Regions from separate parts of the Bacillus sp. NEAU-Y102 genome, predicted to be linked through region 1. Evidence: riboswitches for the same ligand, from Rfam matches in the RefSeq annotation. Region 1 holds a riboswitch; each other region holds the start of a gene.
The links. A riboswitch is a leader RNA that binds a small molecule or an ion and turns the genes downstream of it on or off. The one in region 1 is predicted to bind S-adenosylmethionine.

Region 1 (3,261 bases):
TTGCGAGCTGGTAAATCTTTATCAATTATGATCGGCATGTTCTTTGCCTCCGACTAGCGCCGCTTCTAAATCTGCAATAATATCAGAAACATCTTCTATGCCAACAGATAAACGAATTAAATCTGATGTAACGCCAGCTAGACGCTGATCTTCAGCACTTAATTGTCTATGCGTTGTGCTAGCAGGATGTATAACGCAAGTTCGTGCATCCGCTACATGCGTTACAAGAGTTGCTAGTTTTACATTTGCGATAAATTCTTTCGCCGCTTCTAATCCGCCCTTAATGCCGAATGTTAAAACACCACTAGCACCTTTTTTCAAATACGTTTGTGCTAACGAGTAATTTTCATTGCTATCTAATCCAGGATAATTCACCCATTCAATACGTTCATGGTTAGCAAGCCACTTAGCAACTACGAGAGCATTTTCACTATGACGCTCCATTCTTAAATGCAGCGTTTCTAAGCCGATATTGCTAATATACGCATTGAATGGGCTCATACAGTTTCCGTAGTCCCTTAATAATTGAACACGCGCCTTCACAATATAAGCTGCTGCACCAAAATTTTGAACGTAACTTACGCCGTGATAACTTGGATCCGGTTCAACAAGTTCAGGATATTTCCCATTTGTCCAATCGAAGTTCCCTCCGTCAATGACAATGCCGCCTAAAGAGCTTGCATGACCATCAATATATTTCGTCGTAGAATGAACGATAATATTTGCTCCGTGCTCAAATGCTTGGCATAAATAAGGAGTTGCTAATGTATTATCCACGATAAAAGGCACTTCTAACTCTTTCGCTGCATCTGAAAATTCTTTAAAATTCAAAACGTTCATCGCTGGATTTCCTAATGATTCTGCATAAATGAGCTTCGTCTTATCGTTAGCAAGTGCCGCAATTTCATCTGCCGTTAAATTGGGATTAAAGAACGTAACATCAATGCCAAGCTTACGTAAACTCACCCCAAATAAATTAAACGTTCCCCCGTAAACAGTTGAAGAGCAAAGTAAATGGTCTCCACTACTACAAATATTTAAAACTGCGAGCATAATAGCCGCTTGCCCAGAAGCCGTTGCAACAGCTCCTACCCCGCCTTCTAAATCTGATAACTTCTGCTCAAATGCAGCTAGAGTAGGGTTTCCAATACGCGTATAAATATATCCTTCTGCCTCTAAGTTAAATAGGGCTGCTAAATCATCCGAAGTATCGTATTTATACGTTGTACTTTGATAAAGTGGTAAAACACGTGGTTCACCATTCTTTGGCGTATAGCCACCTTGCACACAAATCGTTCCTTTTCCCCATGATTCTCCCATCTCTCATTCTCCTTTCTTTTATACAAAATAAAAAACTGCCCCTTTCCTGAAAACAAGAAAGGAGCAGTTTGAAAACACGCTCTAAAGGCTCTTTCTTATCTCTCAGGATTACTACCTGCAGGATTTGGCACAATTCCGTTATACGGCTGTTGCCAAGGTTTCATCGGGCCTGTCCCTCCACCTTTTCTTGATAAGACTATGCAATTACCGTTGATTTTATAGCAATAATTTCCTAATGTCAAACAGTTTTTCTGAATGTTCTAAAATAAATATTAACAATTTCATATAAAGCAACAAAAGAAATATATTCCATACTAACTCGAAAAAGACCTTTAGAAAAAATGATTCATGTAAAATAAACCCCAATCATCTATTTTCATTAAACAAACTGTTTTAATAGAGCGTATAATTCTTCAAAATTATGCACTTCATATGTCGGTATAATCCCACTATCATTTAATTTCCTTTCTGGATTAAACCAACAAGTATCAATTCCCGCTACATATCCACCTTTAATATCGGCACTTAATGAATCCCCAATAATCAGCCCTTCTTCAGGTGCAAAGTTAGGAATCCGTTCAAAAACATAATCAAAATACTCTTTCATCGGCTTTTGAAAACCTGTATCTTCCGAAACAAAAACATCTTTAAATAATGAATGTAACCCTGCATTACGCAAACGTTTATCTTGCGTCTTAGAAACACCATTTGTCACTATATACAACTCATACTCCCCTTGAATTTGATTTATAAATTCAAACGCACCTTGCATGAGTTGATTTCCTTCTTCTAAGTAGCTACGATAATTATTTTCGAATAATATACCGTCTACTTCTTCTCCATACTCTTTAAACAACATAGAGAATCGTTTATTTACAACTTCATTACGTGATAGTTCACCTTTTTCAAAAGCATTCCAAAGACCTTTATTTATTTTTTTATAACGAGCCCCTATCTCCTCTGTTAAAGGGATTCCCTTCTCTTCAAGAAGCACCTGTAAAGCTACTTTTTCAGCCTTTTGGAAATCTAATAATGTATCATCTACATCAAATAGCAATGTTTTATATTTTTTCATAAATTCATCACACTCTCTTTTCTACAAAAACAAATTTACATAAATCGTATCATTCCTTCTTGTAAAGATAATAGGAGATATCTCATACTATAAATAGGGGTGAAAATATGAAAATCAGCAAAAATGAAGAAGAAATTTATCAATACATGCGAATCCATCAATTCCATACCCTATTTTCATTTCATGTCTTGCCATATGTAGAGCTGCATTCTTTTCAAACGAAAGAGATGATATGTAGCGAAGGAAACGCCCTCCCTTATCTCTATTACTTAATTTCTGGGAAAGCAAAAATATATATGAATCATAAAAACGGGAAAGTTTCATTAATTAATTTTATTCAAGCACCATCTTTTATCGGGGAATTAGGATTAATAGGAGTAGAAAATATCACCAAGTCCGTTGAAGTACTAGAAGATTGTGTTTGTTTAGCACTTCCTCTTAAAGATTGTCAGCAACTTGTATTACAAGATGCAACGTTTTTACAGCACTTATGCAAATTTATTGGAGAAAAGACAATTACTCGCACTGAAAATTACGCAAAAAACTATAGTTATCCTTTCGAAAATCGATTAGCTGCTTTTATTTTATTAACAGAACAAAATAATTGTTATATAGAAAAGCATACTGAGGCTGCAGAATACTTAAATGTCAGCTATCGTCATCTTTTATATGTATTAAACCAGTTTTGCCAACAAAATTATTTAAAAAAAGAAGGCCGAACATATTATATACAAGATCGAAATACATTAGAAAAGCTTGCTGACGAGCTGAAAATATAAAGAAACAGCATTAACATAAACGTTAATGCTGTTTCTTTGAGTGACGATTATAATTTAAATTAAAATTTACTTGCTACTTTAGCTGCT
Region 2 (3,261 bases), on a different contig from region 1:
AACGTTCTAAATAAGATTCGCCTTTTTGGTAAAGAGGAGCGATAACAGAGTCTTTAAATAATATTTTCTCGGATTCTAGTAATGCTTCCCAGCGAGCTTTTTCATCACCAGCTAAAGTCGTTTTCACTTTTGCTATTGTTTCATCGAATTCCTTATTAGAGTAATGATCTAAGTTATAAGGGTTATTCGTTGTAAATAGCTCAAGGAATGTAATTGGATCCGCAAAGTCAGGGCTCCAGCCGTCAATTCCGATTTCGTAGTCACCTTTTAATAAAAGCGAAACTTGTTGCTTACGCGGTTGCGGTTTTATATTTACTGTTAATCCATCTAAATTCTTTTCTAGTTGCCCTTTTAAGAATTCACCAGTTTTCTTATCAAGGTCAGCATCACTCGTTAATAATTCTAATGTTATCTTTTCAGAACCAAGCTCTTGTTTAGCTTTTTTCCATAACTTTTGTGCAGATTTTGTATCAACTTTTGTTAAATCGCCGTTTGCAGTACGGAAGTCTTTTCCTTCAGGTCCTTTTGCAAAGTTTTTTGGAACGAGACCAAATGTTGGTGTAGATCCATCATTTAATAACGTATTTACAAAGGATTTTCTATCAATTGTTTGATCAATTGCTTGGCGTGCAGAAACATTTTGAAGCACTTTGTTTTGTTGATTCATACGTAAAAATTGTACGCCTACGTTTGGACGTTCTTTAAAGTTAGCATCCTTTTTATATTTATCGACAAAGTCAGATGTTAGTTTTATACGATCTAATTGTTTTGACTCGAATAAATTTACTTCTGTTGATTTTTCTTTTACGACGTTAAAATTGATTTCTTCTAGTTTGACAGTATCTTTATCCCAATAGGTAGGGTTTTTCTTGAATTTAAAGCTTTGTTCGTGCTTCCAATCGCTTAGTGTAAAAGCTCCATTGTACAAGATTGTATGATCTTCTAAAGCGTACTTATCACCTTGTGCTTTAAAGAATTCCTCGTTAATTGGTAGAAATGTTGGGAACGCTGTTAAGCTAATAAAATACGGAACAGGACGCTCCAATTCTACCTCAAACGTATGGTCATCAACTGCTTTTACACCAAGTTGGTCGGCTGGAAGTTCTTTGTTGTTAATTTTTGTTGCATTTTTAATATCAAAGAATAGAAATGCATATTCAGAGGCTGTTGCTGGATCTACGGCTCTCTGCCAAGCGAACACAAAATCTTTCGCTGTAACAGGAGTGCCGTTTGACCATTTTGAATCTCGCAGGTGGAATGTGTATTTTGTTTTATCGCCACTTACTTCATGAGATTTTGCAACGCCAGGGAAAGGTTTGTTACCTTCACCAAGATTATACAAACCTTCAAATACGTTTCTCATTACTTGACCAGAATCAGTATCTGTAGCACGGGCCGTATCCATTGTTCGTATTTCAGTAGGTGAAGATAAATTTAAAACCTGTTTGCTAGGTGCCTCGTCTTTTGCATTTGCTCCGCTTGCTTCGTTTTTATAACTACCGCAACCAGTTAATAAAATACTTACTCCTACAACTGATGCAATACCGGGTACAAACTTCTTTTTCATTTGATTTTCCTCCTAAATAATTAAGTTTGGATGACGATGAGGGAAATGAAAAATAAAAAATCCCTCTTTTCATATTGAGAAAGAGGGATTTTTACGTACAAGTTATGCACCCGTATATAAACGAAGTCCCTCATTCTATCTTTCAAGCATAAAGCTTGCAGGAAGTGGCACAGTATTCAAAATGAACCTGCTGCCGAGGTTTCAAAGGGCCAGTCCCTCCACCTCTCTTGATACAATGAGTAAACGAATAAATTTTATTAATTTTTGTGTTTCTTTGATAATTCAAAATCTTACACCTTGAACAATGAAGTGTCAACCAAATGGAGTATAGTTTAAATTTTCAGTTATATTAAATGAAAAAACCACTGCATATGGCAGTGGTTTTTCGCTTAGAAGTTAAAGTTATCTGGATCTGGACCAACGCGACGATCTTCATTTAAAGCTTGAATTGCTTTCATATCATCAGCACTTAATTCAAAGTCGAAGATGTTTGCATTTTCAATAATGCGATGTTCTTTAATTGATTTAGGGATTGTTACAACTTCGTTTTGTAAATCCCAGCGTAAAATAATTTGCGCAGTTGATTTATTATATTTTGTCGCAATTTCTTGTAACGTTGGATTATCTAGTAGTTGTCCTTGCATTAATGGTGACCAAGCTTCAAGCTGGATATTATGTTCTTTACAGAAAGCGTGTAACTCTTCTTGTGCTAAACGTGGGTGGTATTCCACTTGGTTGACCATTGGCTTAATTTCAGCAATTTCAAATACGTCTTGTAAGTGGTGAATGTGGAAATTACTCACACCGATAGCGCGAACACGGCCATCTTTATAAAGCTTTTCTAATGCTTTCCATGATTCGTTATATTTCCCTTTTACAGGCCAATGTACTAAATATAAATCTAAATATTCTAGACCTAATTTCTCTAATGTAGTTTCAAATGCTTGAAGTGTTGTTTCATATCCTTGATCGCTATTCCATACTTTTGAGGTAATAAATAATTCTTCACGTGAAACACCGGATTCACGAATCGCTTGTCCAACGCCTTCTTCATTTTGATAGATTGCTGCAGTATCGATGCTGCGGTAGCCATTTTTAATTGCTGCTTTTACAGAATCAATTACTTCTGAACCATCTTCTACTTTAAAAACACCTAAACCAAACCAAGGCATTTTTACACCGTTATGTAATGTTGTATAGTCCTTTAAACTTGTTAAAGTCATATTATTTCCCCCTAGCTTTTTTGTTTGTTGCTTCTACTGCTTTTTGAATTGCCTCTGAAAAATTATATTCGTATAAAGTTTTGAGACCCTCAGCTGTGGAACCACCTGGCGTTGTTACTTGTTCGCGGAGGTTAGCTGGATCTTGCGTTTGTTCGAGCATAGAAGCAGAGCCAGAAATCATTTGAATGACAAGATGTTTTGCGGTTTCTTCATCGACTCCATAACTTTTTGTTGCTTCAATTAAGCTTTCAGCAAAGTAATAAAGGAAGGCTGGTGCACTTCCAGTAACTGCAGTAAGCTGATGAACTTCTTCCTCAGTACAAAGTTGCGAAGTACCAATACCTCTTAAAAGCAGTTGCAGGGTTTCTTGATGCATCTCGGTTACTGATTGTCCCATTGTATATAAGGAGATAGACTTTCCAATTTCAGCAGCTGTATTAGGCATAATCCAAGCAACAGGCGTGCCTTTTG
Region 3 (3,261 bases), on a different contig from region 1:
TGCCGACCGTTTAATGTATTGGGAGAAAAGATTTTTCAGAAAAGTGTTCTTGTTGTGTAAATATAAACATTTTATAAAATGTTTCAAGAAGGGTTTTTTTTATAAAATACTTCGTTTATAATGGAGGAAAATATCGACATGAGATTGATTGCTCATGTAACGGTTCAGTAGTGTTATGAAAAGATAAGAAGGGGTGCACGCGCATCCTTTTTTCTATGCAGATATTATGAAAGAGGTGGTATGATGGAATTAACATTAAATTCGACTGTATGTTTACACACGATTCAATTTCGAAAAGAGCAAAAGAATTATATTGTAAAAGATACAATTACAGGAGAAAAATATGAAATGCCGCCACTTTGGATTGATGCATTGGCAATGATGCGTGACGGTTTTTTATTGGGAGAAATTGAGGAGAAATTAAAAGAAGAGTATCCATCTGAAGAAGTGAATATGTTAGCATTCACGAGGCAACTGTTAGAACTAGAACTTGTTGAAATGGTAGATGGAGAAGAGATAGCTTGCACAAAGAAGAAAGAGATAGATTGTTTAGCTTGGGTGCGTCCCCGTGTGGAACAATTCTTTCTTAATTTAAATAGAAAATATAGAAGCAAAGACCAGTAGTGGCCTTTGCTTTTTTTAATCCCGCTATTTGCCGGGCAGTAAGACCCCCACCTCAAAATTCAGCGGAAGCAAAGAAGTTAGGTGTGGGATGAACAAACCCCCCACTGATTAAAGGTTCGCTTTATAGGTTGTGTTTAAAATATAACAGCAAATGCTCTTGCGAAAGCACCGTCACTATTTTTAATTTTTAAAGGTGCGGCTGAGAAAAAGAAACGTTTTGTTTCGATAGCATCTAGATTTGTTAAGTTTTCGATTAAATAAATATTATTCCCTAGTAATATGTGATGAATCGGTGATGTTTCTGTTGTGACTTCATCAGGAGAAATGAAATCTAAACCGATAGATTTTACCTTTAATCGCACTAGTTCTTTAGCTAATTCTTCAGAAAGGTAAAATGCTTCTTTCTCATAAGCTTCTGTATTCCATTTAGTGGATAGATTAGAATGAAAAATAACAATATCACCTTCTTTTATGTCAGTATTATGCAATACTGCCTTAGGTAATTTTCGCTCTTGAATATGTGTTACATCTATAAGAACAGCTTCGCCTACAAATTGATCCAGCGGTAATTGATCGATGGTCGTTGCGCCTGAAATAAAATGCGCAGGGGCATCACAATGTGTGCCAACGTGAACGACAGAATGAAAATCTGTAACTTGATAGCCTGATTCTTCAACACTTGTAACAGCTTCTAGTTGTATTTTAGGTGTTCCAGGAAATTGAGACATATTATTTTCAAATGTTTGCGATAGATCAATTACTTTCATTTTACATACCTCCAATATATATTTTTCAAATAATAAAAAGCTCATCCTTCAGTATCAAGAAAGATGAGCTTTACATGCTAGTTGAGTTTTATCTTCCAAAATGCAATGCATTTTGCAGGAATTAGCACCTATTCAGTTTGTATAAACTGAGGTTGCTGGGCTTCAAAGGGCCGGTCCCTCTGCCTCTCTTGATAAAGAAGTATTTAATTTTGAAATCGGAATTTTCCGATAGTTAAATTGTAATTCATTTCCTTTTTTCGTGCAATACAAAATAGGTATTCACCCAAATAAAGCTGCTCGCATATTGTAGCTTATGTAAATAGAATGCTGCGAAGGAGTGAGTGCAGTGACAGGAAATGTATTGAATTATTATGCTGGTGGTAATACAGCTAGGGGATTTCACAATTTATACGAAGAGAATTTAAAAGGATTAGACAGATTATTTATCTTAAAGGGTGGCCCAGGAACGGGAAAATCTTCTTTAATAAAGGCAATAGGTCGGGAATGGGTTGAAAAAGGATATGATATTGAATTTTTACATTGTTCTTCTGACAATAAATCGGTTGATGGTGTAATTATCCCAAAATTAAAAGTAGGAATTGTTGATGGGACATCGCCGCATGTTATTGAGCCAAAAATGCCAGGCGTTGTTGAAGAATATATAAATTTAGGAATTGCTTGGGACTCAAATAAACTAAGAAAGCAGAAGTTAGAAATTGAAAGATTTGTTTCAGAAGCAAGCAAAGCTTTTCAGTCTGCTTACGCACATTTTAAAGAGGCATTGGTTATACATGATGAGTGGGAGAAGATATATATTGATAATATAGATTTTAATAAAGCAAATGAACTAACCGATCAGCTAATCCAGAAATTATTTGCAGATAAAAGCGGGAGACAATCGCTTGTAAAACATCGTTTTTTAGGAGCTGCTACACCGAAAGGAGCAGTTGATTTTGTTCCTAATTTAACAGAAGGGTTACCACATCGTTATTTTATAAAAGGGCGCCCAGGCTCTGGAAAATCAACGATGCTCAAAAAGTTAGCTAAGGAAGCTGAAGAAAAAGGGTTTGAAGTTGAAGTATATCATTGCGGATTTGACCCGAATAGTCTTGATATGGTTATCGTAAGAGAATTAGGATTTGCAATTTTTGATAGCACCGCACCACATGAATATTTTCCAAGTCGCGAGGGTGATGAAATTATTGATATGTATGCCCTTATTGTTACGCCAGGGACGGATGAGAAATATGCGAAGGAAATTCGTGATGTCTCCATTCAGTATAAAGCAAAAATGAATGAGGCGATGTCTTTCTTAGCGAAAGCAAAATCGGTTCGTGATAAATTAGAACGAATTTATATTGCTGCTATGGATTTTTCAATAGTAGATGCATATAAAGAGGAGATTCAAAAAGAGTTTGAACGAATTGCTGCTACTGTAATTGAAAAGCAACAATAGACGTTTCATTAGGCTGTCAGTAATTTCTGACAGTTTTTTTAGTATGTAGTAAAATTAATAGTGTATTGTCGAATTTCCAAGGAAATAATCAAAAAATGGAGTTGTTATGAAATGAGAGAGAAAATCGAGTTGGAGTTAGAAAGAATTGAAAAAGAGAATGATGTGAAAATTTTATTTGCGGTGGAATCAGGGAGTCGTGCTTGGGGGTTTCCATCGAAAGATAGCGATTATGATGTTAGGTTTATTTATATACATCCAGTAGAATGGTATTTATCAATTCATGATAAACGAGATGTAATTGAATATCCAATTAGCGATGATTTAGATATAAGTGGTTGGGATATTAAAAAGGCATTGCAACTATTCGCGAAGTCGAATCCAGCTTTACTTGAGTGGATTCGATCACCAATTTTT

Region 2: linked by a shared signal. The riboswitch ahead of ACYFX0_RS28405 (peptide ABC transporter substrate-binding protein) and the one ahead of ACYFX0_RS17585 (bifunctional O-acetylhomoserine aminocarboxypropyltransferase/cysteine synthase) in region 1 are both predicted to bind S-adenosylmethionine.
Region 3: linked by a shared signal. The riboswitch ahead of ACYFX0_RS22095 (cyclase family protein) and the one ahead of ACYFX0_RS17585 (bifunctional O-acetylhomoserine aminocarboxypropyltransferase/cysteine synthase) in region 1 are both predicted to bind S-adenosylmethionine.

What each region holds. Positions count from the first base shown of each region.
Region 1 is NZ_JBTWFK010000006.1:302,596-305,856, forward strand. Features, by position in the region: gene metA (homoserine O-acetyltransferase MetA) at 1-38, opposite strand, end outside; gene ACYFX0_RS17585 (bifunctional O-acetylhomoserine aminocarboxypropyltransferase/cysteine synthase) at 22-1,320, opposite strand; SAM riboswitch class I at 1,413-1,517, opposite strand; gene ACYFX0_RS17590 (YjjG family noncanonical pyrimidine nucleotidase) at 1,700-2,395, opposite strand; gene ACYFX0_RS17595 (transcriptional regulator YeiL) at 2,503-3,174, shown strand; gene ACYFX0_RS17600 (FMN-dependent NADH-azoreductase) at 3,234-3,261, opposite strand, start outside.
Region 2 is NZ_JBTWFK010000016.1:22,583-25,843, forward strand. Features, by position in the region: gene ACYFX0_RS28405 (peptide ABC transporter substrate-binding protein) at 1-1,567, opposite strand, end outside; SAM riboswitch class I at 1,700-1,804, opposite strand; gene ACYFX0_RS28410 (aldo/keto reductase) at 1,957-2,790, opposite strand; gene proC (pyrroline-5-carboxylate reductase) at 2,792-3,261, opposite strand, start outside.
Region 3 is NZ_JBTWFK010000009.1:75,549-78,809, forward strand. Features, by position in the region: gene ACYFX0_RS22085 (ATP-binding protein) at 1-14, shown strand, start outside; gene ACYFX0_RS22090 (hypothetical protein) at 244-624, shown strand; gene ACYFX0_RS22095 (cyclase family protein) at 759-1,391, opposite strand; SAM riboswitch class I at 1,477-1,589, opposite strand; gene ACYFX0_RS22100 (PRK06851 family protein) at 1,738-2,847, shown strand; gene ACYFX0_RS22105 (nucleotidyltransferase domain-containing protein) at 2,959-3,261, shown strand, end outside.